Regions from separate parts of the Streptomyces roseoviridis genome, predicted to be linked through region 4. Evidence: riboswitches for the same ligand, from Rfam matches in the RefSeq annotation. Region 4 holds a riboswitch; each other region holds the start of a gene.

Region 1 (7,339 bases), 3.0 Mb from region 4:
GCGAGGGCGTCCACCCGGTGCCGGGGCAGCGTGGTCGTGCCCGCGCCCTCCACCTCGAAGCCGGCGTCGGCGATCATCTCCAGGTCGGCCTTGCCGGCCTGGCCCTCGCTGGTGAGGTAGTCGCCGAGGAAGATCGAGTTCGCGATGTGCAGCGCCAGCGGCTGCATCGTGCGCAGGTGCACCTCGCGCCCGCCGGCGATCCGCACCTCGACGTCGGGGCAGACGAACCGCACCATCGCCAGGATCCGCAGACAGCGCTGCGGGGTGAGGTTCCACTCCTTGGCGAGCGGGGTGCCCTCGAAGGGGATGAGGAAGTTGACCGGCACCGAGTCCGAGTCCAGCTCCCGCAGCGCGAACACCACGTCGACGAGGTCCTCGTCGCGCTCGCCCATGCCCGCGATGAGCCCCGAGCAGGCCGAGAGCCCGGCCGCGTGGGCCTTCTGCACGGTGTCCACCCGGTCCGCGTAGGTGTGGGTGGTGGTGATCTCCCCGTACGTCCCCTCGGACGTGTTGAGGTTGTGGTTGTACGCGTCGGCCCCGGCCTCCTTGAGCCGCTCCGCCTGCCCGTCGGACAGCAGACCGAGGCAGGCGCAGACCTCCACGTCCTCGTTCTGCTCCTTGATGGCCTCGATGGTCCTGCCGACCCGCTCCACGTCGCGGTCCGTCGGACCACGGCCGCTCGCCACCAGGCACACGCGCTTCGCGCCACCCGCGACACCGGCCGCCGCCGCGGCCGACGCCTCGTCGGGCTTCAGCCACGTGTACTTCAGGATCCCGGCGGTCGAGCCGAGCCGCTGGGAGCAGTACGAGCAGTCCTCGGGGCAGAGGCCCGACTTCAGGTTGACGAGATAGTTGAGCTTCACCCGGCGCCCGAACCACTGGCGCCGCACCTTGCCGGCCGCGGCCACCACATCGAGCAGGTCGTCGTCGGATGTCGCCAGCACGGCGAGCGCTTCTTCACGGGTCGGCAGCTCGCGCCGCAGCCCCTTCTCCACCAGCGTGTTCAGCAGGTCCATAAGGGCTGATCCTTACCTACGGCAGACCCCCGGGCCAAGGAAGAGAAGAACAAACAGAGCGGTTTGAAGTGTGTGTATGGCCACACCCTGTCGCCGGCCCCGGACCGTTAGGGTCTGTGCGCCGCCTACCGAAGGATCGCCATGCCGCCGTACGCCGAGGACCGCACGGACCCCCGCCGGGCCGCGTTCGACTGGACCGAGGCCGCCGCACGGCAGCGCGCGGCGGCGGGCCTGGTGCGGACCCTGCGCCCCCGGGCGGCCGAGTCCGGCCTCCTGGACCTGGCGAGCAACGACTACCTCGGCCTCACCCGGCGCCCCGAGACCACCGAGGCGGCGGCCGAGGCGGCCCGCCGCTGGGGCGCGGGCTCCACCGGTTCGCGGCTCGTCACCGGATCGACCCGACTGCACGCCCTCCTCGAACGCGAACTGGCCGACTTCTGCGGTTTCGAGGCGGCCCTCGTCTTCTCCTCCGGCTACACCGCGAACCTGGCCGCGCTCACCGCCCTGTCCGCCCGGGACGGCCTGATCGTCTCCGACGCGGGCAACCACGCCTCGATCGTCGACGGCTGCCGGCTCGCGCGGGCCGAGACGGCCGTGGTCGCGCACACCGACCCGGAGGCCGTGGCGAAGACCCTCGGCGCGCATCCGGACCGCCGCGCGCTGGTGGTCAGCGACTCCGTCTTCTCCGTGGACGGCGACAAGGCCCCGCTCCCCGCCCTGGCGCGGGCGTGCCGGGAGCACGGCGCGGGCCTGGTCGTCGACGACGCCCACGGCTTCGGCGTCCTCGGTGACGGCGGGCGCGGCGCCCTGCACGAGGCGGGCCTCGCGGGCGACCCGGACGTCGTCGTGACCCTCACCCTCTCCAAGTCGCTGGGCAGCCAGGGCGGTGCGGTGCTCGGACCGGCCCGGGTGATCGAGCACCTGGTCAACGCGGCCCGCACCTTCATCTTCGACACCGGTCTCGCCCCCGCCGCCACGGCCGGCGCGCTCGCGAGCCTGCGCCTGATCGAGGCCGAACCGGGCCTCGCCGCCCGGGCCCGTACGGTCGCCACCACCCTCCACCGGCTGCTCACCGAGGCCGGGCTCACCGCCGCCCGGCCCGACGCGGCCGTGGTCTCGGTGCGTGCCCCGGGCCCCGACGAGGCGCTGCGGTGGGCGGCCGACTGCCGCGAACTCGGCCTCGCCGTCGGCTGTTTCCGCCCGCCGTCGGTGCCCGACGGCATCTCCCGGCTGCGTCTGACCGCCCGCGCGGACCTCGACGACGCGCAGATCGAACGGGCCGTCGACACCATCCTGAGGACCGCGCCCGAGGGAGCCTGACCCGCTGTCAGTGCCGGTGGCTACGGTGATCACATGAGTCTTTCCCTGAGCCCGTTCCTGCTCGACATCAAGGCCACGCACGCCCTCGTCGGTTCGGGCGACGAGCAGTTGCTCCAGATCATCCACGAACGGTTCGCCGACGACCTGGCGCGCGACGACGACTGGTTCTCGTCCTCGATCGCCGACGGCGCGCCGACCGCCTCCGAGGCGCTGCGCGCCGTGATCGCCGGCGGCCCCTTCGAGGGAAGGAAGGAGCACTCCTTCCCGTACGGCTACGCCTACAAGCGGCTGTGCTCCCTGACCGGGTCCTTCCTCGACAACTCCTGCTTCTCCCCGTTCCGCGGCGCCTGGCTGGAGACGGTCGACGAGGGCCTGAAGGCCCTGCGCATCACCGCGGTGTCGCTGACGGACTTCGGCTACGGGGACGCCATGCCGGACCCGATACCCACCTACGACCTGCCGAACTGCGGCGAGTGGACGCACGAGCAGTGCCTGGCCGCCGTCGAGCAGTTCGAGCAGACCAAGCGGGACGGCCACGCCCCGCCGCTCGACCCCGAAGTGGTCGACGCGGTCATGGACGTCATCGGCTGGCTCCGCCACGCCGCGGCCCGCCCCGGCTTCGGGGTCATCGGCTTCGTCTCCTAGGGCGCGTCGGGCCGGTTCCGCGGACGGCGGCGCGGGCGCGGGCCGGGCGTCGGGGCGTCGGCCGGACGGGGGCCAGGCGCCCGCCGGGTCCGGCGTACGGCGCCGTATTCTGAGGCGGGCGACGCCGGCACCGCCGAGTCGCGCCCGGCGCCCGACGCCGCCGGGCGCCGTCCACGCCGGGGTCCGAACACCCGGCCGACGATCGGAGCCGTCACGTGATCAGCCCGGCCGCGATGGGAGGAGTGGCCCTGGTCGAGCTGGGCATGGCCCTGACTCCGGGACCGAACATGATCCACCTCGCCTCCCGCGCCATCACCCAGGGGCGCAGGGCCGGCCTGGTCGGCCTGAGCGGGACCGCGGTGGGCTTCGTCTGCTATCTGCTGGCCGCGGCCGCGGGCCTGTCCGCGCTGTTCGCCGCCGTGCCGCTCGCCTTCACGGTGGTCAAGCTCGCCGGGGCCGCCTACCTGGCCTACCTGGCCTGGGACATGCTCAGGCCGGGTGGTCGTTCGCCCTTCGCCCCGGCCGGGGACCTGCCGCCCGTCTCCGACGCCCGCCTCTTCTCGACGGGGCTCCTGACCAATCTGCTCAACCCCAAGATCGCCCTCATGTACGCCGCTCTGCTGCCCCAGTTCATGGACCCGCAGGCGGGTCCGGCCTGGGCACAGCTCCTCCAGCTCGGCGCGGTGCAGATCGTCGTGGGGGTCACGGTGAACGGTCTGATCATGCTGGGTGCCGCACGGGTGTCGGGCTACCTGGCAGCGCGGCCCCGTGTGATGACCGCTCAGCGCTTCGCGGCGGGCGGCCTGCTCGGTGTCTTCGCGCTGCGCACGGCCCTGACCCGTACGCCCGTCTCGGCCTGAGACGGGCCCCGCGCGCCGGTGACACCGGCGACAGCAATGACCCGGTGACAGCAGTGACACCGGTGACAGCAGTGGCACCGGTGCTGCTGTGACGGTCCCGAACGCGAGGGGGGGGAGCGGCACCCGGTCGGGGCCCGGCCGTCAGTGGGCGGGACCACCCGGTCGGGGCCCGGCCGTCAGTGGTCGTGGCCCGTGTCGGCGGGACCGCGTCCTTCGTCGGAGCCGTCGGGTCCCTCTCCGGCCTCACCCCTGCGTCCGTGCGGGCGGCGCTGTTCCTCGCGGCCGAGGCCCGGGGACTGCCGCTTGGCGTCCATGCCGTGGTCGTCGGGCGCGGCGTCGCCGAGACGGCCCCGTGCGGCCTCCTCGGCCTCCCTGCGGGCCTCGGCGTCGCCGCTCTCCCCGACGGCCTGGGACGGGGTGGTGCGGGGCGGCCGGTCGGCGGGCAGCGTACGTCGGCGCTCGTGGTGGCTCATGATCACCCTCCTGGGCTCTGGATGCGGGGGACGGGTGTGTACGCGGCTGCCCCGCCGGATCAGGGTGAAACGCTCCGTTCGGCGTCCCGTGACGGAGCCAGCACGAAGGCGTGGCCGGCCGGGTCCGTGTAGCGGCGCACGTCGGTGCGCCGGTCGAGCCGGGTGCCGTTGCGTTCGGCGGCGACCGGGCGGGCGCCCAGGGAGATCGCCTCCCGCTCGGCCTCGTCGAGCGCGTCGGCGGCGACCAGGATGTGCAGATGGGCCTGCTGGGAGTCCTCCGGGCGCGGCCAGCTCGGCGGCGCCTGGCCGGGGTCGCGGCGGATGCCGAGGGCGGGGCCGGCGGAGGAGTGGAGCAGGAGCAGGTCGGGGTCGCCGTCGGCCGGTTCGACGGTGGCGCCGAGCAGGGCGGCGTAGAAGCGGGCGAGGGGTTCGGGATCGCTGCTGTCGAGGACGAGGAGGGTCGTCTTGGAAACGGTCATACGGTCCGTCTGCCCGCTCAACGGCCGTGCAGGCATGGCGAGTCGGGCGTGCACCCGGTCCGCTGGGCTCGCGTGCACCCGGTCCGCTCGGTTCGCGCGCCCCGGTCGCCCCTGGGGCCCGGCGCCGATCCGCTCGCCCGTCGGACGGTTCACTGCTTCGAGCGACAGTCATCCGTATATCGCGGTGGATCGCCCCTCGGGACGGCACGATCGGTGGCACTCTGACGCGAAGCGCAATCCGGGCGGGGCCCGGTGGGAAAGGGACAGCGTCGCCATGGCAGACCACCAGGAAGCAACCCTCACGCTGCCGAGCGATCCCGCCTCGGTCGCGACCGCCCGGCGGTACGTCGCCGAGGTCCTCTCCTCCTGGGGCCTCGGCGACGGCACCGACATCGCGGACTCGGTCCGGCTGATCGTCTCGGAGCTGGCGACCAACGCCGTGCAGCACACCTTCGGACAGTCGCCCACCTTCACGGTGGACGTCAGCCTGGAGCGGGACGAGCTGCTGCGCATCGGGGTCACGGACAGCCATCCGCGCTGGCCCCAGCGCCTCCCGGCGGCGGTCCAGCAGGACAACGGCCGTGGGATGGTCATCATCCGCTGGCTGGCCGCCGAGGCGGGCGGCCGGCTGTCGGTGACGCCGACGGCCGAGGGCGGGAAGACCGTCTGGATCGACCTGCCCTGGCCGGCGGCGGTTCCCGGCTGACGTCAGCGGACCCGGCCGTAGAGGACCTTCGACGTCCAGATCCGGTCGAGCTTCACCCAGGAGCCCTGCTTGGGCGAGTGCCAGATCTTGTTGTTACCCGCGTAGATACCGACGTGGTACACCCTTCCACCCGAGTGGAAGAAGACGAGGTCCCCCTTCTGCCGGCTGGACGCGGAGATGTGCCGGGTCTTGTTGTACTGCTGCTGCGCGGTGCGGGGCAGCGTCTTGCCCGCCTTCTTGAACGAGTAGAGCGTGAGGCCCGAGCAGTCGAAACGGGTGGGGCCCGCGGCGCCGTACTTGTAGGGGGATCCCTTCTTCGAGGCCGCGACGTTCAACGCCTTGCCGGCGTACGAGGTCGCGGCCTGGGCCTCCGGCGCGGCTCCTGGGGCGAGCAGCGTGCCGCCGACGGCGGCGAGGGTGAGAGCCGAGACGGCTCCGGCCCGGGACAGCAGGGACGGGACATGAATCTGCGCAGTCATGCGCAACCCTTCGTCAGCCGCCTGTGAAGGATGACCTGTCGGGTTCGGGCAGGCGAAGATGCCCGGCCGCGGCTGCGGCTTCACCCCGAGGAACGTCCCCCACTGCGCGAGACGTCCCGTATTGCTCGGGTCCTCCACTCCTGCCGATCCACTCCTGTCGACCAGACGTCCGGGACGGCGGCAGGACTCGGCGTCCGCCCGGACCGCCCCGCCTCGGGTGGCGGGGGCTTGTCGTCGACAGGGATCTTGACTCACACACTGGCCCAAATCCGAGCTGAAACGGCGATATGTGAGGCTCCTCACGACTGATCCATACGGGTGGACAGTCGGGTTTCGGGGTCAGCGATGTTTGCCGGACGAGCCGTTCACCAGGGCTGGAACGCCCGATTCCGCCAGATGCGTACACCCGCTGCGCAACTCACCTGAGTTACATGTCGATACGTCGACTACGCCGAACGAGGGAGAGATTCCGTGGTCCCCGTGCCCCGAGTGGACCTCGACACGACACGCCCCCCTGTCAACTCACCTGGTCCCCGGGGACGGTGACGCGCCCCGTGCGCCGCTCTCCGTCCAGGGTCCTGAGCGCACGCGCCAGCGTGTCGGCGTGCACCTCGCTCTCGCCCCGCATGTGCATGAGCGTCAGCGCGTCCCGCAGCGCCGCCGCGCGGCTCACCAGCGCCTGCGCCGCACGCAGCGCCCCATAGGTATGCGAGGTCCTGGATGGATTGATCCGGCCCAGCAGATCGACTACTTCGAGGTACGCGTCGACGAACTCGCCCTCGGCGCGGGTCAGTGCGGGCAGCGGCGGCAGCTCCGGGAGCACGTCGGCCTCACTCGTTCCCGGCGTCCGCGAGCCCGCGGCGGCTCTCGACGACGTGGTCCACCAGGCCGTACGCCACCGCTTCCGCCGCGTCGAGGACGGTGGTCCGGTCGATGTCGGCGTCGACGCGCTCGCGGTCCCTTCCGGTGCGCTCGGCGAGCAGTCCGGCGACCAGGGCGCGCTGTCGCAGCAACTCCCGTGCGTGGATGTCGAGATCGCTCGGCTGTCCGCGCAACGGCTCGTCCAGCGTGGGCTGCTGGAGGACGATCCGGGCGCCCGGCAGCGTGAGCCGCCGCCCGGTGGTGCCCGCAGCGAGCAGCACCGCGGCGGGGCCGACCGCCTGGCCGAGGCAGATGGTCTCCACCTCGCAGGAGACGGTGCGGATCGTGTCGTACACCGAGGTCATCGCGCTGATCGAGCCGCCGGGGGAGTTGACGTAGAGGCTGATGACGCTCTCCGGGGCGGCGTGGTCGAGGTACAGGAACTGCGCGATCACGTCGTTGGCGGAGGTCTCGTCGATCGCCGTGCCCAGGAAGACGAT
Region 2 (7,339 bases), 3.2 Mb from region 4:
CCGGTCGCCGTCCACCTCGACCACGCGACCGACGCCGCCCTCGTCGCCCAGGCCGTCGAACTCGGCTTCTCCTCCGTCATGTTCGACGCCTCCGCGCGGGACTACGCGGACAACCTGCGGACCACGGCGGAGGTCGTCGCCCGCTGCCACGCGGCCGGCGTGTGGGTGGAGGCCGAGCTCGGCGAGGTCGGGGGCAAGGACGGCGTGCACTCGCCGGGCGCGCGCACCTCACCGGACGAGGCCGTCGCGTTCGTCGCCGCCACCGGCGTGGACGCGCTGGCCGTGGCCGTCGGCACCTCCCACACGATGCTCACCCGTGACGCCGTGCTCGACTTCGAGCTGATCCGGACGCTGCGGGCGGCCCTGCCCGTGCCGCTCGTCCTGCACGGCTCCTCGGGCGTGGCCGACGAGCACCTGACGCTGGCGGTCGCCCACGGCATGACCAAAATCAACATAGCCACGCACCTCAACCACGTCTTCACCACCGCCGTCCGGCGGACCCTGGCCGAGAACCCGGCCCTGGTCGACACCCGGCGCTATCTCGCCCCGGGCCGCGCCGCCATGGGCGAGGAGGTCGCCCGCCTGCTCACGGTGCTGAACGCCCCGGTCGTCCGGCCGGCGGTGGACCGCGTGGAGACGGGCAGCCGCCCGTCCGGCCGCGTACGGTGAGGCTTCCCGGTCCCGGCCTGCGAAGGGAGCAGCGCGGTCATGGGTGACCTTCTCCTGATCCGCCACGGTGAGACGGCGTGGAGCGCCGCCGGGCGGCACACCGGGCGCACCGACCTGCCGCTGACACCGGCGGGCGAGGCGGAGGCGCGCACGCTGGCCCCGTACTTCGAGGGGCGCCCCGTCGCCTTCGTCCTCACCAGTCCGCTGCGCCGCGCCCGGCGGACGGCCGAACTGGCCGGGCTGCGCGGCGCTGAGACGGACGAGGACCTGTCCGAGTGGGACTACGGCGGGTACGAGGGCCTGACCACGGCCCGGATCCGCGAGGACAGGCCCGGCTGGTCGCTGTGGCGGGACGGCGTTCCGCCGCATGCGGACGGGCGGCCGGGCGAGGGCGCCGAGGACGTCGGGCGCCGGGCGGACCGCGTACTGGAGCGGATCGCGCCCCTCCTCGCGGACTCGTCGGAGGACGGCGTACTGGTCGCGCACGGACATCTGCTGCGGGTGCTCGCCGCCCGCCACCTCGGTCTGCCGCCGACCGGGGGACGGCTGTTCCTGCTGCGGACGGCGACGCTCGGGCGGCTGTCCACGGAGCACGGCCTCCCCGTCGTCGCGGGATGGAACGAGCGCCCCCTCCCCCGTCCCCACGGCTGACCCGCCGGGCGCGGGCCCCCGGACGGCCGCCCCCCCCAGGAGCTCCCGGGACCGCGACGGCGGCTGCGCGAACGCCGCCCCGCCCCGGGGCACCGGCCTCGCCGTGCGCGCACGCCCGGCGGGCGGCCCCGGGCGGCCCGCCGGGCGGGTGGGGAGCCCGTCGGCGGGTAACCGGGCGGGGGCGAGGGCCGGCCTCCTGGGCCGAACCGCCGGGCACAGAAGAGGAGCGACGTCATGCGAACCTCCGAGTCGATCGCCGGACTGCTGCGCGCGCACGGACGCACCTACGCCGAGGAGGCCGGCATCAGCCTGCGCGACAAGCCGGCGCCGCTCTACCAGCTCCTCGTCCTGACCGTGCTGTCCTCGGTCCGGATCAGCGCCGGTACGGCCACGGCGGCCGCGCGCGAGCTGTTCTCGGACGGGCTGCGCACGCCGCGGGCCATGGCGGACTCGGCCTGGCAGCGGCGGGTGGACGCCCTCGGGCGTGCGCGCTACGTGCGCTACGACGAGAGCACGGCGACCGCGCTCGGCGAGGGCGCCGAGCTGGTCCTGGACCGCTTCGGCGGGGACCTGCGCAAGCTCCGGGAAGAGGCGGGCGGCGACCGGGACGCGCTCCGCTCGCTGCTGCGGGAGGTGCCGAGGATCGGGCCGGTCGGCGCCGGCATCTTCTGCCGCGAGGCCCAGGCCGTCTGGCCGGAGCTGCGCCCGTTCTTCGACGAACGCTCCCTCGCGACCGCCGGGGCCCTCGGGCTCCCGCACACCGCGGCCGGTCTCGCCCGCCACGTACCGCCGGACGACGTGGCCAGGCTGGCGGCGGCGCTGGTGCGCACGCGTCTGTCGGGCGGTATTCGGGAGGAGGGCTCGCGACCCGGCGCGTGAGGGACGGCGGGAGCCGGTGCCGAGTGGCGCAGGTGCTGTGGGGTGCGGAGCTTACGGGGGTTCGGAGCTGCTTCGTGGGTACCGCTTCGCGGGCTTTGAGAGCGTTGGTGGGGGTTTGCCCGGACGGTGACGGGCTAGACGCGGAGCGAGGACGACGGCGTACCCGCTCGACGACGCACCGGGGCGACGGCGTCCGCGACCCGATCACCACGCCGAAGGAGAGGTCATGAGCAGGATGACGAGCGGTTCGCCCCGCACGGTCCAGCCCGAGGACGACATCCTGGAGCAGCTGCTCGAACAGCACGACCGGATCCGGCAGCTCTTCGCCGAGACGCTCGAATCCGAGAAGGACGCCAAGCAGCAGTGCTTCGACGAGCTGCGTGCCCTGCTCGCCGTCCACGAGACGGCCGAGGAGATGATCCTGCGGCCGGTGGCCAAGCGGGTGGCCGGCAAGGAGGAGGCCGAGGCCCGGAACGAGGAGGAGTCGCAGGCCAACAAGAAGCTGGCCGAACTGGAGCAGCTCGACGTGCACAGCCCGGAGTTCGACGCCCGGCTCAGGGCCTTCCAGCAGGCGGTCGAGGACCACGCGCGGCACGAGGAGCAGGAGGAGTTCCCCCGGATCCGCGCCGAGTGCGGCATCGACGACCGCCGTTCGATGGGACGCCGGCTGCGGACCGTCGAGCGCATGGCCCCCACGCATCCCCATCCCCGGACCGCCGGGTCGCCCGCCGCCCAGTGGACGGTCGGCCCGTTCGCGGCGCTCCTGGACCGCGCGAAGGACGCGCTGCGCCGCGAGTGACGCCGCTACCGCCCGGACGCGCGGGAGACGGTCGTGGTCCCGTCGGTTCGGACACGGCACGGGGCCGGGGCCCCGAGGGCGAGGAGCTCCGCGGCCTGGACGGCGAGTGAGCCGCCGCGCTGGCCTGATGAGCACAGGACCGCGCCCGCCGGAAGGCGGGCGCGGTCCTGTCGGTTCCGTAACGGCTCAGTAGGCGCCGAAGACGTTGTCGATGGAGCCGTACCGGTCGGCCGCGTAGTTGCAGGCCGCGGTGATGTTGGCGACGGGGTCGTACGGGTCGAAGGGGGTGCCGGCCACGTGGTAGGCCCGGAACGTCGGGTCGATCACCTGGAGCAGGCCCTTGGAGGGGGTGCCGGCGGCGGCGTTGGAGTCCCAGTTGTTGATGGCCAGCGGGTTGCCGGAGGACTCGCGCATGATGTTGCGGTAGATGCCGTCGTAGCTGCCGGGGATGCCCTTGGCGGCCATGATGTCGAGCGACTCGCGGATCCACCCGTCGAGGTTGTTCGCGTAGGTGGCGGCCTTCGGGGCCGCCGCCCGGACCGCCGCGGCGGGGCGTGCCGCGGCGGCGCCCTGGGCCGAGGAGCGCTTCACCGTCGTGCGCTCGGCCGAGCGGTCGGCGCGCGGCGCGGACTTGTCCCTGCCCTTCGCCTCGGCGTGGACGGTGAGCTTCAGGCCGGGCCTGATGAGGCTGGGGTCGGCGCCCACGGCGGCCTGGTTGTCGCGGTAGAGCTTCTTCCACCCGCCCGGCACCGCGTACTTGTGCGCGATCTTCGAAAGCGAGTCGCCGGAGACGACGGTGTACTTCACCAGTCCGGTCTTCGGCGCCGTTTTGACGGTGGCCGCCTTTACGACTGCGACGGAGGGCGTTCCCTGCGGAGCGACCGCTCCGGCGCTCGTCGCCCCGGCCAGCGGCAGGGCGAGTGCCGCGCTGCCCGTGAGGCCGGCGGCGGCGAGACCACGAGCGAGCGGGGCGTTCTTGGGGCGACGGTGCTTCCCGTGACCACGCATGGCGAGTTCCTCTCCTTCGCCTGCGAGGTGAGCTGTCGGGTTCGGGCAGGAGATGCCCGGCCGCGGCGCGCGCGGCTTCACCCCGAGCCGTGTCCGTGACGCCGGACACGGCGGAGAACGTGGGTCCCCCGCTCCTGCCGGAAGGGTCGTGAGTGTGGTGACCGGACGGTGGCAGGACTCGGCGTTTCCATCCGGTTGACGCGTGACCGTATGCGAAGACAAAGCGCGATAACAAGACGGGAATTAATCAAAGCAAATAGGTGAGGAAGATCAACGGAAAGGATCATCCCGATTTTCCGGCGACGTTTCGTCAACACTTTTCCGCGTTCTCGCACTTGACGCCCCGTCGGGCTCACGGCCGTTCTTCGCGGCGTGATTCAGATCACCCGAGGGGCGGGGTCCGCCTTTTACCGGAGGAATACCGCCCTTGCGTCACTCAATTCACCATTCCGGCATTGAGGATGAATAAGAGGACATCGACCGATTTGCCCTTGCTGCCGTCCCGCGCCCCCAGGGGCGGCAGCGCGTAGCGTGGAGGTGTCGGGGCCCTTCCGACGGCACCTCGCCGTCCCGCCCCACGGTGGGTGATCATGAACCGATCTCGTCGCGCTGTCCGTCCCCGTAACGGTGCCCGTGCCGGTCCCGGCTCGCGCCGGGCCGTCGTGCTCGTCGTGGCCGTCGTCATGACGGTCGTCGGGGTGCTCCTCGGCTGCGCTCCCGGCACGAGTCGGAGCGCCGACGGGAAGTCGCAGATCCCGGCATCCGCCTCGCCGCCGCCGGCGGAGCGCGCGAGCACGTCCCCGCCCGCCTCGGCGCCCGTGCCCGCACCGCCCCCCACCCCGGTCCCACGGCCCCGGCCGGCCGACCTGGACATACCGTCCATCGGGGTCAGGGACCTGCGGGTGGTGCCGTACGAGGGCACGACCGACGACCGGGCCGGCACCCGGATCCAGGACCGTGGCGTGGCCGCGAGCCCCTACGGCAGGCGCGGCGGAGTGGGACCGGGCGACGTCGGCAACTACCTGGTGACGGCGCACCGGCTCTCGGCCGGCGGACCGCTGCGGGACCTGCCGGCCGTCGACGTGGGCGACCGGGTGTTCGTGACCGCGGGCCGCGAGGTGTACGAGTACCGGATCACCGAGACCCGTACCACCTCCTTCCGCTCCGCGCGGTCCCTCGCCGAGCAGCGTGCCGCCGTGCCCGGGGCTCCGGGCGAGAAGCCCACGCGCGCGGTGATCACGCTCTCCACCTGCGCGACGCCGGAGGACGACGCGGCGGGCAACTACTGGCGGGACGCCCTGGGCAACCCCGAGCACCGCATCGACAAGATCGGCGTACTCGTCTCGGTCCGCCCCGCGTGAACGCCCGGCGATGTGCCCCGGTGCCCGGTGGCTCCGTGCCCGGTGACGCGGTGACCGGTGATTCGATGCCCGGTGACGCGATGCCCGGTGCTTCGATGCCCGGTGACGCGGTGGTGACTCGGTGACTTCCTGACCGAGGCGGCTCGCCCGGCTCAGTCGCCCGGTCGCGCGTCCGGTCCCCCGTCCGCGCTCTCCTCGGGCCCGTCGCCGTCCGTACGGGCCGCTCCCGCGTCGTGGCCGGCCCCGCCCGTACCGCCCGCCTCTTCCTCGCCCGGACCCTCGCCCGCACCCTCGTCGGCGTCCGCGTCCTCGTCCTCGCTCAGCGGCATCAGTCCGATGCACTCGGCGTCGATCTGGTCGGCGATCTCCATGAGCCCGGTCGCGAGGGACAGCACGGTCGCCGGGTCGTGGTCCTCGTAGCCCTGGTCGGTGGCCTGCAGCCAGCCCGCCGCGACGCGGCGCAGCAGGCCGGTCATCTGGTCGGCGGGGACCAGGAGGTGGCCGTCCGCAAGGACGATGAAGGACGTGGGCGCGTTCACGGTGCGGCCTCCGGGCGGACGACGACGACAGGGCACGAGGCGTGGGCGACGCATTGCTGGCTCACGGAGCCGAGGAGCAGACCGGTGAAGCCGCCCCGGCCGCGGCTGCCCACGACGAGCAACTCCGCTCCGGCCGACGCGTCGATCAGCGCCTCGGCCGGCCGGGCCCGGACCACGTGCTCGACCACCGGCACCTCGCCGACCGGGATGAGCACGGTCCGTATCTCGTCCGACAGGGCCCGGCGGGCCGCCTCCTCGTCGAACGCGGCGGAGACCGGCGGCGCGGAACGGCCCACGGCGCCGGGGACGTCGTACGCCGCCACCACCTCCAGGGTCGCCCCGATCAGCCTCGCGTGCCGGGCGGCCCACCGCAGGGCCCCGTACGAGGAGTCCGACCCGTCCACGCCCACGACCACGCGCGCGTTCCGTCCGCCGGCGTCCTTCATGGCCGTGGCCTCCTCGTGCGGTCCGCCGTGGGCGGGTCGGGCCTGGGAGCGGGCTGGGGCGAGGGCCGGGGAGCCGGCCGGGGGGCCTGGGGGTCGGGCGGGAAGGGGCGGGTCGGTGGCGCCGGGTGCGGGTCGGTCGGGTCGCGGGGGAAGGGCTGGGTGGGCGGCCCGGTCTCCTGCTGTGCCTCGGGCGGGGTGTGCGTCACGGTGCTTCGCCTCCTCCGTACGGGTCCGCCGTCCGGGCCGGACCGGTCCGCCGCTCAGGTGTCGCCCTCGACGGACGAGATGTCCGCCAGCGCCGATCCCGGGTCCTTCTCGACGGCGAGGTCGCCCAGGGTGACGATGCCGACGAGCCGGCCCTCCTCGGTCACGGGCAGGCGGCGCACGGCGTGCTCGCGCATGAGGCCGACGGCACGGTCGAGGCCGTCGCCGGGTGCCACGGTGACGGCCCGGTCGCCGCACACCGACCGGACCGTGGTGTCCGCCGGATCCTTGCCCTCCGCCATCACGCGGAGGCGAGGTCACGGTCGGTCACGATGCCGAGCAGCCGGTCGCCGTCGGCGACGAGCACGTCGCCGATGCCGGCGTCGCGCATCACCCGCGCCGCCTCCGCGGCCGACGTCAGCGGGCCGACGGTGACCGGGTGGCCGTTCATGACGTCGCGCACGGACCGGGTCATGTCTCCTCCTGACGCTGCTGCCGCTCCTGCCGCCGCCGGTGCGGCCGGTGCAGCTGGGGTTCCATGGGACCGGCTACCCGGCTCCGGGGGTGATACGCGTTCCGGCCGCCGCGCATCAGACACCGCGCCAGTCGTCGTCCCGCAGGTGCGAGCCCGCCATCGGTCCCATCCGCAGCATGCCGCCGTCGACGGCCCAGGACGCGCCGGTGACGTACGAGGCGTCGGGGCCCGCAAGGAAGGCGATGACGGCGGCGACCTCGCGGGCGTCGCCGGGGCGTCCGAGCGGGACGCCCGGCCGCTGCTCGGCG
Region 3 (7,339 bases), 1.0 Mb from region 4:
AGCCCCCGTCGAGACCGGCCGCGTCGTCCTGCTCACCGCCAGCCACCGGGTCGCGCCCGGGCTGCTGTCCTGGCCCGCCTGGCAGGCGCTGCACGGCGCCGACCGGGTCCTTTGCCCCGACGGCGACCACCCCCAGCTGCCGTATCTGCGGGAGGCGGGCGTCGCCGTCGAGCTGCTGCGGCCCTCCGCCGAGGAGCTCGTCGAGGCGTGCGCCGGCGGCCGGACGGTCGTCGTGCTGCCCTCGGGCGAGGGCGACCGGGCGCTGACCGACGGGCTCGCGCGGCTGGCCGGCTCCGGCCGGGTCGCCATGCCCGACCTGGAGCTGCTGCCCGGCTCGTACGACCTGCCCGGCGCCCGCCTCCTCGATCTCGTCCAGGTCATGGACCGGATCCGGCGCGAGTGCCCCTGGTCCTCGCGGCAGACCCACGAGGGGCTCGCCAAGTACGGCATCGAGGAGGCGTACGAGCTCGTCGAGGCCATCGAGGACGGCGACCGGGAGGCGCTGCGCGAGGAGCTCGGCGACGTCCTGCTCCAGGTCGTCTTCCACGCGCGGATCGCCGAGGAGGACGCCGAGGAGCCGTTCTCCGTCGACGACGTGGCCGCCACCATCGTGGAGAAGCTGATCCACCGGCACCCGCACGTCTTCGGCGACGCGACGGCCGAGACGCCGGAGGACGTCAAGGCGCACTGGCTGCGCACCAAGGCCGTCGAGAAGCAGCGGGAGTCGGTGACCGACGGGGTCCCCCTCGGCCAGCCCGGCCTCGCGCTCGCGGCCAAGCTGGCGAGCCGCGTACGGACCGCCGGGCTCGACGTGCCGCCGCCCGCCGGGGACGGCATCGGTGACGAGCTCCTCGCCCTCGCCGTACGAGCGGAGGCCGCCGGGGTCGACCCGGAGGCGGCCCTGCGGGCGGCCGGCCGGACCTACCGGGACGCCATCCGCGCGGCGGAGGGCGTCGACCCGGCCGACCGGGACTGACGCCGGGCGGTGACGGCTGGGGGTGACGGCCGGGACTGACACCTGGGGGTGACGGCTGGGACTGACGGCCGGGACTGACGGCTGGGAGTGACGGCCGGGACTGGCGGGTCGGGCCCGACGGTCGGCGCCAACGGCCGGCACTTACCGTGCGCGGCTCGGTGGTTGGGGGTTGGTGCCCGGGCCCCACCCCTTCGGCCCCTGCCCCCGGCCCACGGCGTCTCCGCACCCGGGCCTCTGTGCCGGCCGCTCCCCTCCCGGCGTCTCCGCACCCTGGCCTCTGCGCCGGCCGCGCGCCCCTCCCCGCATCCCCCGCCTCCCGGCATCCGCCCCCTACGGCTCCTACGGCTCCTGCGGCGCGCGGGCCGCCGGGTCGTGCCAGTGGAGTGGGGGCGGTTCGATCAGCCACTCCGCACGGCTGCGGGGGCGCTCGGCGAACCGGCCCACGGCCGGCAGCCGGTCGTGGAAGACGCGGGCCGGGTCGGTGCCGAGGTCCTCCAGTTCCTCGGCGACCTCGGTGAGGAAGGCGGGCGGGCCCGCCAGGTAGACGTCGTGGGCCGGCCAGTTGAGGGAGGACCGCAGCGCCTGGACCAGCCGTTCGGTGGCCTGGTCGCGGGGCCGGCAGGGAGCGGCGGTGATGCAGGTGACGTGCAGCCCGGGTATGAGCGCGCTCAGCCGTTCGGCGTCGGCCCGCCCGTACAGGTACTCCTTGGCGCGGGCGACGAGGAAGAGCCGCCCCTCCAGCTCCGGCTCGTCCGCCGCCGCCTCTTCGAGGAGCGCGCGCACCGGTGCCCAGCCGGTGCCCGCCGCGATGAAGGTGCGGGGTTTGCCGGGCGGGGTGCGGGCGGTCAGCGCGCCGCCCGGGCTGCTCAGGCGCAGGGTCTCGCCCACCCGCAGGCGGGACGTCAGCGCGGTGCTCATCAGCCCGTCGGCGACCCGGCTGACGTGCAGGTCGACGGTGCCGTCGGGGCGCGGCGCGTTGGCGAGGGAGTACGTGCGCCAGACCCGCGGCACGTGGAGCGAGCTCACGCTCGCGTACTGGCCGGGTAGATACGGGTAGGGCTGCCGGGGCCGCACGGTGAGCAGGGTCAGATCGTCGCCGTACCGCTCGTGCCGTACGACGTCGGCGTCCCACCAGGCGGGCTGTCCGGCCGCCGCCGACTCCTGGGCGCCCGCCTTCATGAGGTCGGCGACCCGCCCGTACGCCTCGGTCCACGCCTTCTCCGCCTCGACCGTCCAGGCGGCTCCCGCGGTGTGCGCGAACGCGGCCAGCAGGCTGGTGCCGACGGCGCTGTAGAGCGCCGGCGTGGCCAGGAACCGGCGGTGGTCGCGCCCCAGCTGCCCGAGGTAGCCGGCGAGCCCCGGGTCCTCCAAGCGGGTCACCACATGCGTGAGCGCGGCGAACAGCCGGTCCCGCTGCGGGGCCATGTCCTCGGGGAAGAGCTCGCGGACGCCCGGGTTGTGCCAGAAGAGATGGGAGTAGAAGAAGGTGACGGCGTGCTCCGCCCGTCTCTCGACGACCGCGAACGTGCTTCTGAGCAACTGGGCATCCACGCGGTGAATCTAGGCCACGTCGCGTCACCGCACGTCCGGACGGCGGTAGTTCGTCAGGACGCCGCGGCGCCGGAGAAGTCGGTCAGGGCCGGGGCGAGGACCCTCGGTTCGATGCCGTGCTCCTGGCCGGGGAAGACCCGCAGGGTGCGGAGCTAGCTCGAAGGCGGCGACGAGCTCCCGGGCGCCGGTCAGCATGCGCGGTGCGCCGCCGTCCCGGCCCGCCCGGCCCCGCCACGGCCTCGCCCGGCCGCCGCCACGGCCTCGCCCGGCCCCCGCCTCGGCGCCGCCGTCCCGGCCTCGCCCGCCCCGGCCCGCCTCGGCCCCCGCCCCGGCCCGTCCCCCCGCCTCCCCCGCCTCGCCCGTCCCCCCGCCTCGGCCACCTCCCCCGCCCCGCCCCGGCCTCGCCCCCCCCGGCGCCCCCCCGGGACGGTGAGGGGCCGCCTCGGGGCCGGCGGGTGCCTTGTACGGTCGGTGCATGAGCACGCCCCCCGCCCCCGAGCTCTTCACCTGGGAGTTCGCCACCGACCCGTACCCGGCCTACGCCTGGCTGCGCGAGCACGCGCCTGTGCACAAGGCCACCCTGCCCAGCGGGGTGGAGGCGTGGCTGGTGACCCGGTACGCGGACGCGCGGCAGGCCCTGGCCGACCAGCGGCTGTCGAAGAATCCGGCGCACCACGACGAGCCGGCGCACGCCAAGGGGAAGACGGGGATCCCGGGGGAGCGCAAGGCGGAGCTGATGACCCATCTGCTCAACATCGACCCGCCGGACCACACCCGGCTGCGCCGCCTTGTGTCGAAGGCGTTCACACCGCGCCGGGTCGCGGAGTTCGCGCCGCGGGTGCAGGAGCTGACCGACCGGCTCATCGACGGCTTCGCGGAGCGGGGGAGCGCGGACCTGATCCACGAGTTCGCGTTTCCGCTGCCCATCTACGCCATCTGCGACCTGCTCGGGGTGCCGCGCGAGGACCAGGACGACTTCCGGGACTGGGCCGGGATGATGATCCGGCACGGCGGGGGCCCGCGCGGCGGGGTGGCGCGGTCGGTGAAGAAGATGCGCGGCTACCTCGCGGAGCTCATCCACCGCAAGCGGCTCGACCCGGCCGACGACCTCATCTCCGGGCTCATCAGGGCCTCGGACCACGGCGAGCACCTCACCGAGAACGAGGCCGCCGCGATGGCCTTCATCCTTCTCTTCGCCGGGTTCGAGACGACGGTGAACCTGATCGGCAACGGGGTCTACGCCCTGCTGCGCCACCCGGAGCAGCGCGCGCGCCTCCAGGCGTCGCTCGCGGCCGGGGACCGGGGGCTGCTTGAGACCGGGGTGGAGGAGCTGCTGCGCTACGACGGGCCGGTGGAGCTGGCGACCTGGCGGTTCGCCACCCGGCCGCTGGCCATCGGCGGGCAGGAGATCCCGGCCGGTGACCCGGTGCTCGTGGTGCTCGCGGCCGCGGACCGGGACCCGGAGCGGTTCGACGCTCCGGACACGCTCGACCTCGCCCGGCGCGACAACCAGCACCTCGGGTACGGGCACGGCATCCACTACTGCCTGGGGGCGCCGCTGGCCCGCCTGGAGGGGCAGACGGCGCTCGCGACCCTGCTGACCCGCCTGCCGGACCTGCGACTTGGCGTCGAACCGGAGGAACTGCGGTGGCGCGGCGGGCTCATCATGCGGGGACTTCGCACCCTTCCGGTGGCCTTCGCCCCGGAGGGCACCGTCGCCCGGTGACTGACGCCACATCAGAAATGTGATCTTCGCGTGATCGGGGCTGCATCGGCTTGTGACTTCCGCTCACATGCCGCTACGTTCACCCGCAACCTCAGCAGTCACGCGAAAGGCTCTCCGTATGCGCTCCGGAAACGGACGTCACCGCAGACCCCGCCAGGCCCCCGCTCTCGTCGTCGCCGCGGGCGTCACCGGATCGGCCATGGCGCTGCCGTTGCTCGCCGCCGGTTCCGCCTCGGCCGCCGACGCGGCGACCTGGGACAGGGTCGCCGAATGCGAGTCGGGCGGGGCCTGGAGTGCCAACTTCGGCAACGGGCTGTACGGCGGGCTCCAGTTCACCCAGGAGAGCTGGGAGCGGCACGGCGGCCTCGCCTACGCCCCGAGCGCCGACCTCGCCAGCCGCGCGCAGCAGATAGCGATCGCCGAGAAGGCGCTCGCCGCCGGCGACACCCAGTGGGACACCTGCGCCCCGATCGCCGGCCTGACGAACGACGGCAAGGCTCCGGCCGTCGACCCGGGTCCCGGCGTCACCCCCAAGAAGTCCACGGGGCCCGTCCCCGAGTCCAACCGCACCGACGGCCTGCCGGCCGGCACCACCGGTACCGGGACCCCCGCCGCCGAGCCTTCGGCGACGGCCACGACCCCCGCCGCGCCGACCGCTCCGGCCACTCCGTCGACGGGTCCCTCGGCGGGCTCCCCGACGGGCCCCTCGACGGGGACCCCGACCGCGCCCGCGACCCCCGGCAGCCCCGTCGCCCCCGGCACCCCGGGCAGCGTCGTCACGCCCCGTACGCCCGTAACGCCGGATGCATCCGTTACGCCGGGTACGCCCGGTGCGCCGGGCTCGACCGCTCCCGGCACCGGCAAGCACCGGGGTGACGCCGCGACAGAAGAACCGGGCATGACGGACACCAGCTCCGAATCCGGGCGCCACGCGGCGCCGGCCGACGCGGCGAAGGGCGGAGTGACCGGCGACGATTCGGGCAAGACGGACGAATACACCGTCAAGCCGGGTGACAGTCTGTCGGACATTGCGCGGGAGAACGGTCTTCTCGGCGGCTGGGGCGCCCTCTACGACGCCAACAAGGAGACGGTCGGCGCCGACCCGGATCTCATCCTCCCTGGTCAGAGCCTGGAACTCCTGCCCGAATCGGCCCCGCTCGGAGGGTAGTTCGAGGGCTAATGTCCGTTCTGTGCGAGTGAGACATGGGTCTCTCTTGTCGAACGGGCGTGTCACGTCCGCAAACTTTGCTCGCGTCGCCCCTCACCTGCGCAAACACCACCTGACGGAGTGCAAGTAGGGGCGATTTTCCCGGCTTGAGGGTCTTTGAACTTCCCCCGGGTCTGTGTCTACGGTCGTGACCGCTCGCCACCGCGGGCCCCGCCGACCGGGAACGCCGAATCCTGCCGCCGGTCGATGGGAACAGTCGTCGCGCAAGCGCCGAAGGCAGGAGCGGGGGACCCAGGTAAGTCGCCGGCCCCGGCCGCCCGAGACGGGCGGCCGACGACCGGCTTGGGGTGAAGCCGCGTGCACGTCACGCGGCCGGGCAATTCCTCCCGGGTTCCGGACGGAACCGGGGAGGCCCCATCGGCCCGAACCCGACAGCTCACCTCGCAGGCGTCGGTGAGGGAGATTTCCATGCTGCTTTCCGGCAAGGGCAAACACCGTCGTTCCTCCAAGGCCACCCGGGCCGTCGCGCTCGCCGGTGCCGCCGGCGTCGCCATCGCCGCCCCGCTGATGGGCGCGTCCTCGGCCTCGGCCGCCACCGCCTCCGAGTGGGACGCCGTCGCCCAGTGCGAGTCCGGCGGCAACTGGTCCATCAACACCGGCAACGGCTACTACGGCGGCCTGCAGTTCTCGGCCTCCACCTGGGCCGCGTACGGCGGCACCGCCTACGCCCCCACCGCCGACCAGGCCTCCAAGTCCCAGCAGATCGCCGTCGCCGAGAAGGTCCTCGCGGGCCAGGGCAAGGGCGCGTGGCCGAGCTGCGGCGTGGGTCTGTCCGGCGCCTCGTACGACGGCGGCTCCGCCGAGCAGGCGCAGCCGCAGCCGGAGCGGAAGGCCGAGCAGCCGACCACCCGCAGCGAGCAGCGCACCGCGCCGAAGAGCACGGCCAAGAAGAGCGAGTCGAAGCAGACCGTCACCACCCCGACCGGCAAGAAGGTCAAGAAGGGCGACGGCGAGTACAAGGTCGTGACCGGCGACACCCTCAGCAAGATCGCCCAGGCGCACGGCGTCAAGGGCGGCTGGGAGAAGCTGTTCGAGCTGAACAAGGACGTCGTCCAGGACGCCGACCTCATCTACCCGGGCCAGCAGCTCCACCTGAAGTAGTCCGGCGACTGCCCCACCCCGCGGTGACCACCCCGGCCCGGAGCGCCCTTCCCCCGTGCGCTCCGGGCCGGGGTCTGCCCCGCCCCGCCCTACCGATGAGTAGGTGAGGGGGTTTCGACCCGAGATGCATGCCCTCGGGTCCTTTTTCGTCCCAGGGGGCGGGCGCCCGGCTGGCCGGAGGCCCCCGGGCGGTTAGGCTCTTGTCGCAAGGCGAACGAGACCTTGCCGCATGCGTCACAACCAGCGTCACATCCCAGAAGGAGATGCTCGTGCCGTCCATCGACGTCGTCGTAGCCCGGGAAATCCTGGACTCCCGAGGCAACCCCACGGTCGAGGTCGAGGTCGGCCTCGACGACGGCAGCACCGGCCGTGCTGCCGTTCCGTCCGGTGCCTCCACCGGTGCGTTCGAGGCCCTCGAGCTCCGCGACGGTGACCCCAACCGTTACCAGGGCAAGGGCGTGGAGAAGGCCGTTCTCGCCGTCATCGAGCAGATCGGCCCCGAGCTGGTCGGTTACGACGCCACCGAGCAGCGCCTGATCGACCAGGCGATGTTCGACCTGGACGCCACCCCGGACAAGTCCTCCCTCGGCGCCAACGCCATCCTCGGCGTCTCCCTCGCCGTCGCGCACGCCGCCTCCGAGGCCTCCGACCTGCCGCTCTTCCGCTACCTCGGCGGCCCGAACGCGCACCTGCTGCCCGTTCCGATGATGAACATCCTGAACGGCGGCTCGCACGCCGACTCCAACGTGGACATCCA
Region 4 (7,339 bases):
GGTGCGTGCGGGGGAGGGAGAAGCCGGGGTCCGGAAGGGGGAGGCCGGCGCCGAAGTGAGTGCGGGCGAGGGAGAAGCCGGGATCCGTAAGGGAGGGGGCGGCGCCGAGGCGCGTGCGCGGGAAGGCGGCGTCGGGGCCCGTACGGCACCGGGCGCCGGCGGGGCCCGTACGGCGCGGGCAGGTACCGAGGCCCGCACCGCGCAGGGCGGGGCCCGATGAGCGTCTGGCGCCGGACCCGCGGCTTCGAGCCCGCCGCCCGGCTCCTCTTCCTCAACCAGCTCACCATCAACCTCGGCTTCTACATGCTGATGCCGTACCTGGCCGCGCACCTGGCGGACGGCCTCGGCATGGCCGCCTGGGCGGTCGGGCTCGTGCTCGGCGCGCGGAACCTGTCCCAGCAGGGCATGTTCCTGCTCGGCGGGGCGCTCGCCGACCGGCTCGGCTTCAAGCCGCTGATCGTCGCCGGGTGCGCGCTGCGCACGGCGGGCTTCGGTGCGCTCGCCTTCGCGCAGTCGCTGCCGGCGCTGCTCGCCGCCTCGCTCGCGACGGGCCTCGCCGGGGCGCTGTTCAACCCGGCGGTGCGGGCCTACCTGGCGGCGGAGGCGGGGGAGCGGCGCGTGGAGGCGTTCGCCCTGTTCAACGTGTACTACCAGGCGGGCATCCTGCTCGGGCCGCTGGTCGGGGTAGCCCTGACAGGGGTGTCGTTCCGGCTGACGTGCACGGTGGCGGCGGTGCTGTTCGCCGCGCTCACGCTCGTACAGCTGCGGCATCTGCCGGTGCGGCGAGCCGTGGAGGCCGAGGTTCCGTGGGGAGAGGAGCGGCGCGGGCAGTTCCGTACGGTGCTCGCCCACCGCACGTTCTGGCTGTTCTCGCTGTGCATGACCGGCTCGTACGTGCTGTCCTTCCAGGTCTATCTGGCGCTGCCGCTCGCCGCCGGCGGCACGGGGGCGACCACGGCGCTGTTCGTGGTGTCGGCGCTCGTGGCGCTCGCCGGGCAGTTGCGGATCACCGCCTGGTGCTCGGCGCGGCTGTCGCGCGAGCGGTGCCTGGTGCTCGGACTCGCCCTGATGGGCGGGGCCTTCCTGGTTCCGGCCGCGCTCGGGCGCTCGCTGGTGGGGCTGCTGCTGTGCACGGCGGTCCTGGCGGTCGCGAACGCGGTGCTCTACCCGTACGAGATGGACACCGTCGTCGCCCTGTCGAAGAACCGCTGGGTCGCCACCCACTACGGGCTCTACAACACGGTGTGCGGGGTGGGCATCACCCTGGGGAACCTGGGGACGGGCGCCCTGCTCGACGTGACCGGGTGGTCGGTGGTGCCCTGGCTGGTGCTGTGCGCGGTCGGCCTCGGGTGCGCGGGGGCGATGGCGCTGCTGGCCCGCGGCGGGCGGCTGGCCGAGCCGCCGCCCGTACGCCAACCGGCCGAGGAGGAGTCGCCGAGCCGCTCGGCCTGACGGCACCCTGGGGAGGGCGCGGGTCCGTCCGCGACCGGGCGGGTCCGGGCATGTCCAGGTGGGAGAGCACAGGTGGCGCGAGCGGGGATGCGGCGCGGGCGTGGCCGTTCCGGTGCCGCCCGCCCCGGTGCGCCCGCCGGTGCGGGGCGCGGTGACCCGTCGGCCGGTCCGTCGTCCGGTGCGTCCGCCGGTACGTCGTCCGGGGGCGGCCGGGGCGGTCCGGCTTCCGGCCGGCCCTTCGGTGCGTCCGCCGGACCTTCGGCCGGTGGGCCCCGCGGTGGGGGCCGCGGCGGGCCCTTTGGGCGGTCGTCCGGCCGGGTCTCCGGCTCGTCGTCCGGTGCCGTACGGGCCGCGTCCGCCGGTCCCGCGGGCGGGCAGTACCGGGGCGCCCGGCGTTTCCTGCGGGCGCTGCCTCCGCTGCTGATCGTGGGCGGGGTCGTCTTCGACACGCTGACCCCGCCCCAGTACACGGCGGCGCCGTTGTTCTCGGCGGCGCCGCTGATCGCGGCCCCGCTCTTCTCCACCCTGACGACGCTGCTCACGGGCATCGCCGCCGTCGTCGCCGGCATCGGCCTGCACGTCTACAACGGGACCGTGATGCGGATCCCGTCCCTGACGGAGACCCTGACCGTCGCCACGGTCTCCGGGCTCGCCCTGCTGATCGGCCGGGTGGTGCGGCGCAGCGGCGAGCGGCTCGCCTCGGCACGGGTGATCGCCGAGACGGCGCAGAAGGCGGTGCTGCCCGCGCCCGCGGAGCGGATCGGCGGCCTCCAGATCGCCGCGCGCTACGAGGCGGCGCAGGCGGACGCGTTCATCGGCGGCGATCTGTTCGCGGTGCAGGACACCCCGCACGGGGTGCGGCTGGTGGTCGGCGACGTGCGGGGCAAGGGTCTGGACGCGGTGGAGGCGGTGGCCGTGGTGATCGGCGCCTTCCGCGAGGCGGCCGAGCAGGAGGAGACGCTGGAGGGGGTGGCGGCGCGCCTGGAGCGGGCGCTGGCCCGGGAGGGCACCCGGCGCGACGGGCTGGACGCGTTCGAAGGGTTCACCACGGCGGTGCTCGCGGAGATCCCGGGCGGTGACCGGGTGGTGCGGGTGGTCAACCGGGGGCATCCCGAGCCGTTGCTGCTGCTCCAGGACGGGGGCGTGGAGGTGCTGCGGCCGAGCGAGGCCGCGCTGCCGCTGGGCATGGGCGATCTGGGGGTGTGGCCGGACCGGGCCGACGAGACGCCGTACCCGCCGGGGGCGACGCTGCTGTTCTACACGGACGGCCTCTCGGAGGCCCGGGACGGGGCGGGGGTGTTCTACGACCCCGGGGAACGGCTCGCAGGGCGGATCTTCCCCGGGCCCGAGGAGCTGCTCGACGCGCTGGTGGCGGACGTGCGCCGGCACACGGGCGGGGGCACGACGGACGACATGGCGCTGCTCGCGGTGAGCCGCCCGGCGGCGGGGCAACCGGAGCGGCGGCGGACCATGCCGGTGGTGCCGCCGGAGGGCGGATCGGCGCCGTGACGGGGCGTAGTGGCGAGGTGTCGCTCCGATAACAATTGACGTAACGTCAGATCGAGCGTTTGGTCCTGACCTCTTTCTGAAGGGGGGTCAACTCGGGCATTTCCCTACCAATTCAGCTAATGATCAAGGGGAACGGCTTGGAATCGGGTGGCCGCGTCTATTAACGTTCGATAACGCAGCGCGGTCGTCCCAGCCGTCGCAAGAGACGGCACCGTGCGCACGCGCCGAATCCCGCAAGGGAACCGGGGAACCACCACTTGGGGTGAATCGGGCCCCACCGCACCCGTGCGGCCGCCCGTAGGAGACCTTCCTGCTCCGAACCCGTCAGCTAACCCGGTAGGCGAGAAGGAAGGAAAGGAGAGCGCCTCCGTGGCCTCCAACACCCCTGCTCCGCATACCCCCTTCGATTACTTCGACACCTCGGGGGCGCCGGGCGCCGCAGGCGCGGACGCGGAGGAGTGGAATCCCACCGAGGAATCCCTCAGGGACCGGAGCCGCTCCGGCGGGCGCCACCGCGTCGTCAAGCAGCGCTCCAACTTCGCCCGTTCCTCCACCGTGCTCGGCGTCGGCGTCATCGCGGCGGTCGGCGCCGGCGGTCTGGCCACCGCCCAGCAGAAGCCCCCGGTCTCCATAGCGCTGCCGGACGTCGACCTTCCCGACGCCGCCGACCTGCCGGGCGTCGGCGCGCTGATCGGCGCGGACGACAAGGGCTCCGAGGGCGGGGCCGGCGGTGACGGGGGCTCGGACGCGATCGCGGGCGGGAACGACACCCAGCCGCTCACCGCTCTCACCTTCACCACCGACGGCGGCGGCTCGGGCGCCGAGGCCGCCGGGACCCAGACCCGGACCGACGCCGGCGAGGCGCTGCGCGCCCGCATCCTCCAGCAGGCCGAGCAGCAGCAGGTCGCCGCGGACGCCGCCGAGAGGGCGGCCGCGGAGAAGACCGCTGCCGAGAAGGCGGCGGCCGAGGCCGAGGCCAAGGCGCAGGCGGCGGAGCAGGCGGCCGCGGAGGCCGAGAAGAAGGCCGAGGAGGAGGCCGCGGCCAAGGCCGAGGCCGAGCGCCTGGCCAAGCTCGCCGCGAGCTACGCGCTGCCCACCTCCTCGTACACGCTCACCTCGACCTACGGCGAGTCCGGCTCCATGTGGTCCTCCGGCTACCACACCGGCCTGGACTTCGCGGCCCCCACCGGCACCCCGGTCAAGGCCGTCCACAGCGGCACGGTCAAGTCGGCGGGCTGGTCCGGCTCCTACGGCTACCGGATCGTCCTGGAGCTCCAGGACGGTACGGAGATCTGGTACGCGCACCTGTCGTCGATGACGGTGAGCGCGGGCCAGTCGGTCGGCACCGGAGAGACCATCGGCCGCGTCGGAGCCACCGGCAACGTCACCGGCCCCCACCTCCACCTCGAGGTCCACACCCCGTCCGGCAGCGGCATCGACCCGGCGGCCTGGCTCCGCTCCAAGGGCCTGTCCGTCTAGTGCGCCCCGCGTCCCCCGCACCGTCCGGCCACGGGCGGCCCACCGGTTTGCGGCCCCCGGCACCGTCCGGCCACGGGCGGCCCACCGGTTTGCGGCCCCCGGCACCGTCCGGCCACGGGCGGCCCACCGGTTTGCGGCCCCCGGCACCGTCCGGCCACGGGCGGCCCACCGGTTCGCGACCGTCGCGCCGGAGCTCGCGCCGGCCGGTGCCGCCGGGAGGCCGGGGGCGGGCGGCCGATCCGGATGATCCCCGGCCGGAATAGCGGTGTCCTCACGGAAGGTTGATCCACGCATGACTTCTCTTCGCCGGCTTGGCACCTCCGACCTGCACGTCTTCCCGCTCGCCCTCGGCGGCAACGTCTTCGGCTGGAGCGCCGACGAGGCGCAGTCCTTCGCCGTCCTCGACGCCTACGCCGCCGCCGGTGGCAACTTCGTCGACACCGCCGACGTCTACTCCGCGTGGGCCGAGGGCAACGAGGGCGGCGAGTCGGAGACCGTCATCGGCCGCTGGATGGCCTCCCGCGGCAACCGCTCCGACGTCCTCGTCGCCACCAAGGTCGGCGCCCACCCCCGCTTCAAGGGGCTGAGCGCCACGACCATCAAGGCCGCCGCCGAGGAGTCGCTGCGCCGCCTCGGCACCGACTACATCGACCTCTACTACACGCACTACGACGACGAGTCCGTGCCCGTCGAGGAGATCGTCACCGCCCTCGACCAGCTGGTGAAGGACGGCAAGGTCCGTGCCGTCGCCGCCTCCAACATCTCCCCCGAGCGGCTGCGCGCCTCCCTCGACTTCGCCGAGGCCGAGGGCCTCGCCCGCTACGTGGCCCTCCAGCCCCACTACAACCTGGTCTCCCGCGACACTTACGAGGGCCCGCTCCTGGACACCGCCGAGCGGGCCGGCCTCGCCTCCGTGCCGTACTTCGGTCTCGCGTCCGGCTTCCTCACCGGCAAGTACCGGCCGGGCGCCACCGTCGCAAGCGTGCGCGCCGGCACCGCCGCCAAGCACCTGGAGACCGAGCGCGGACAGAAGGTGCTCGCCGCCCTGGACGCCGTCGCCGAGGCGCACGACGCCGAGGTCGCCGCCGTCGCCCTGGCCTGGCTGGCCTCCCGTCCGACCGTCGTCGCCCCCATCGCCTCGGCCCGCACCGTCGAACAGCTCCCGGCGCTCGTCGACTCCGCCGGCCTGCGGCTGACGGACGCGGAGCTCGCCGCGCTGACCGCGGCCTCCGAGACGCCCGCGGTCTCGGAGGCGTCGGGGGCCTGAGCCCCGTCAGCTCCGGTACGGGTTGTAGCCGCCGTAGTCCAGGTACTGCGGCGGCACCCACACCCGGCCGGTCACCCGGGCCGCGTGGGTCAGCGCGGGCGAGGCGACCTGGCGGCGCTGCCACAGGTGGTGCAACAGCTCCTGCTCACGGGCCGTGAAGTCCGGTGCGGCCTGCCCGCGCCGGGCCCGGTGGCGCAGGAACGCAAGCGTCGTCGCGAACGCCTCGTACTCGCCGACGGCCTGCGCACCCGGCTTGCCGAAACTGCGGGCGGCGTAGCCGCGGGCGAGGGCCCGGGCCCGCATCGAGGAGAGCGCCAGCGGCTCGTCATGGGCGAGCCAGCCGGCCGACGCGTACGCCGGGAGCTCCCCGGATATCGTGCGCAGCTCCTTCTGCCGGCTCCATATCGCCAGCCAGGTGAGCAGCGCGAACACCGGCACCATGAACATCCCGTACACCAGCAGGAACGCCAGCGGGTGGAAGGTCGCCGAGCCGTTCCACAGCGCGTGCATGCCCATCGCGAGCAGCAGGCCGCCCAGGGGCAGCAGCACCAGGCGGGTGCGGCGGGCCCTCGCGGTGACCGGGAGGAGCGCGGCGAAGCCGAAGCCGAGGCCGGTGAGCGAGGTGAACAGCGGGTGCGCGAACGGGGACATGATGATGCGGACGAAGAACGTGCCCACGGTGATCGAGCCGAGACCGGCGGCGCCGAACTCCTGGTCCTCGCCGAAGGCGTTGCCCAGATAGAGAATGTTCTCGGTGAAGGCGAAGCCGGTGGCGGTGAACCCGGCGTAGACGAGCCCGTCGACCGGACCCGTGAAGTCCCGGCGGCGGAAGAGGAAGAGCAGCAGCACGGCGGCGCCCTTGGCGGTCTCCTCCACGACGGGGGCGACGGCGGTCGCGCCGAGGGTGTCGGCGGAGCCGGGGTCGGCGGTGGCGCTGCTGATCCACTCCACGGCGAAGGAATTGGCCAGGATCGCGACCAGGGTGGACGCGAACGCGCCCCAGGCGAGCGCGAACAACAGGTTCTTCCAAGGGGCCGGCTCGACGCGGTCGAGCCAGCGGAACGCGGCCATCAGCAGCGGCACCGGCAGCACCGCGAGGCCGAGACCCACGAGGAAGCCCTCGGTGCCGGTCTGCTCCCGCACCAGCGCGAGGATCGCCAGCGCGCACAGCGCGAGCACGGTGATCAGCGCGACGGCCCGGACCAGCCGGCTGCGCCAGAACGCCTTGCGCGGCTTGTACCGCCACTTGGCACGCTCCGGGACGGCCGTGAAGTCCGGCTGGTCGCTCTCGAGCGCGGGCACGGGAGCGGGTGCGGGCACGGTCCCCTGGGACTGAGAGGGATCGTGGACGGGCGAGTGGACGGGCGCGTGGACGTGCGACTGGGCGGGGACGGGCTCGGCGGCAGGACCGGCGATGGGGTTCGACGACACGCAACGACCCTAACGAGCCCCGCCGACAGCGGCGAGGGAGTTCCCGCCGCCTGTGGAAAACCCGGTTCGGGCGCCTGTGGAAAACGCCTTGCCGCGCCGGTAGGCGAACCGGAGCGGCGCCGGGGGAGGCCGAGGGAGGCCGGGGGCTCCGGCTAGCGGCGGCGGAAGAGCAGGTCGTGGACGACGTGCCCCTTGTCGAGC

The links. A riboswitch is a leader RNA that binds a small molecule or an ion and turns the genes downstream of it on or off. The one in region 4 is predicted to bind cyclic di-AMP.
Region 1: linked by a shared signal. The riboswitch ahead of ABD954_RS29845 (C40 family peptidase) and the one ahead of ABD954_RS16060 (M23 family metallopeptidase) in region 4 are both predicted to bind cyclic di-AMP.
Region 2: linked by a shared signal. The riboswitch ahead of ABD954_RS01700 (transglycosylase SLT domain-containing protein) and the one ahead of ABD954_RS16060 (M23 family metallopeptidase) in region 4 are both predicted to bind cyclic di-AMP.
Region 3: linked by a shared signal. The riboswitch ahead of ABD954_RS20700 (transglycosylase family protein) and the one ahead of ABD954_RS16060 (M23 family metallopeptidase) in region 4 are both predicted to bind cyclic di-AMP.

The regions. Positions count from the first base shown of each region.
Region 1 covers NZ_BAAAWU010000001.1:6,591,387-6,598,725, forward strand. Annotated here, with positions in the region: gene bioB (biotin synthase BioB) at 1-1,016, opposite strand, end outside; gene ABD954_RS29815 (8-amino-7-oxononanoate synthase) at 1,158-2,336, shown strand; gene ABD954_RS29820 (DUF7691 family protein) at 2,370-2,981, shown strand; gene ABD954_RS29825 (LysE family translocator) at 3,197-3,841, shown strand; gene ABD954_RS29830 (hypothetical protein) at 4,018-4,314, opposite strand; gene ABD954_RS29835 (VOC family protein) at 4,374-4,793, opposite strand; gene ABD954_RS29840 (ATP-binding protein) at 5,068-5,499, shown strand; gene ABD954_RS29845 (C40 family peptidase) at 5,502-5,978, opposite strand; cyclic di-AMP (ydaO/yuaA leader) riboswitch at 5,982-6,102, opposite strand; gene ABD954_RS29850 (hypothetical protein) at 6,496-6,801, opposite strand; gene ABD954_RS29855 (ATP-dependent Clp protease proteolytic subunit) at 6,809-7,339, opposite strand, start outside.
Region 2 covers NZ_BAAAWU010000001.1:372,625-379,963, forward strand. Annotated here, with positions in the region: gene ABD954_RS01680 (class II fructose-bisphosphate aldolase) at 1-669, shown strand, start outside; gene ABD954_RS01685 (histidine phosphatase family protein) at 709-1,320, shown strand; gene ABD954_RS01690 (endonuclease) at 1,555-2,199, shown strand; gene ABD954_RS01695 (hemerythrin domain-containing protein) at 2,426-2,998, shown strand; gene ABD954_RS01700 (transglycosylase SLT domain-containing protein) at 3,185-4,006, opposite strand; cyclic di-AMP (ydaO/yuaA leader) riboswitch at 4,011-4,165, opposite strand; gene ABD954_RS01705 (class E sortase) at 4,597-5,367, shown strand; gene ABD954_RS01710 (DUF6213 family protein) at 5,520-5,906, opposite strand; gene ABD954_RS01715 (universal stress protein) at 5,903-6,352, opposite strand; partial or broken gene ABD954_RS01720 (CBS domain-containing protein) at 6,613-7,031, opposite strand; gene ABD954_RS01725 (SDR family oxidoreductase) at 7,147-7,339, opposite strand, start outside.
Region 3 covers NZ_BAAAWU010000001.1:4,551,775-4,559,113, forward strand. Annotated here, with positions in the region: gene ABD954_RS20680 (nucleoside triphosphate pyrophosphohydrolase) at 1-976, shown strand, start outside; gene ABD954_RS20685 (globin domain-containing protein) at 1,316-2,527, opposite strand; gene ABD954_RS20690 (cytochrome P450 family protein) at 3,003-4,253, shown strand; gene ABD954_RS20695 (transglycosylase family protein) at 4,372-5,421, shown strand; cyclic di-AMP (ydaO/yuaA leader) riboswitch at 5,680-5,886, shown strand; gene ABD954_RS20700 (transglycosylase family protein) at 5,890-6,582, shown strand; gene eno (phosphopyruvate hydratase) at 6,846-7,339, shown strand, end outside.
Region 4 covers NZ_BAAAWU010000001.1:3,552,614-3,559,952, reverse strand. Annotated here, with positions in the region: gene ABD954_RS16070 (MFS transporter) at 217-1,452, shown strand; gene ABD954_RS16065 (PP2C family protein-serine/threonine phosphatase) at 1,852-2,961, shown strand; cyclic di-AMP (ydaO/yuaA leader) riboswitch at 3,174-3,318, shown strand; gene ABD954_RS16060 (M23 family metallopeptidase) at 3,331-4,440, shown strand; gene ABD954_RS16055 (aldo/keto reductase) at 4,733-5,707, shown strand; gene ABD954_RS16050 (PrsW family intramembrane metalloprotease) at 5,714-7,027, opposite strand; gene trmB (tRNA (guanosine(46)-N7)-methyltransferase TrmB) at 7,291-7,339, opposite strand, start outside.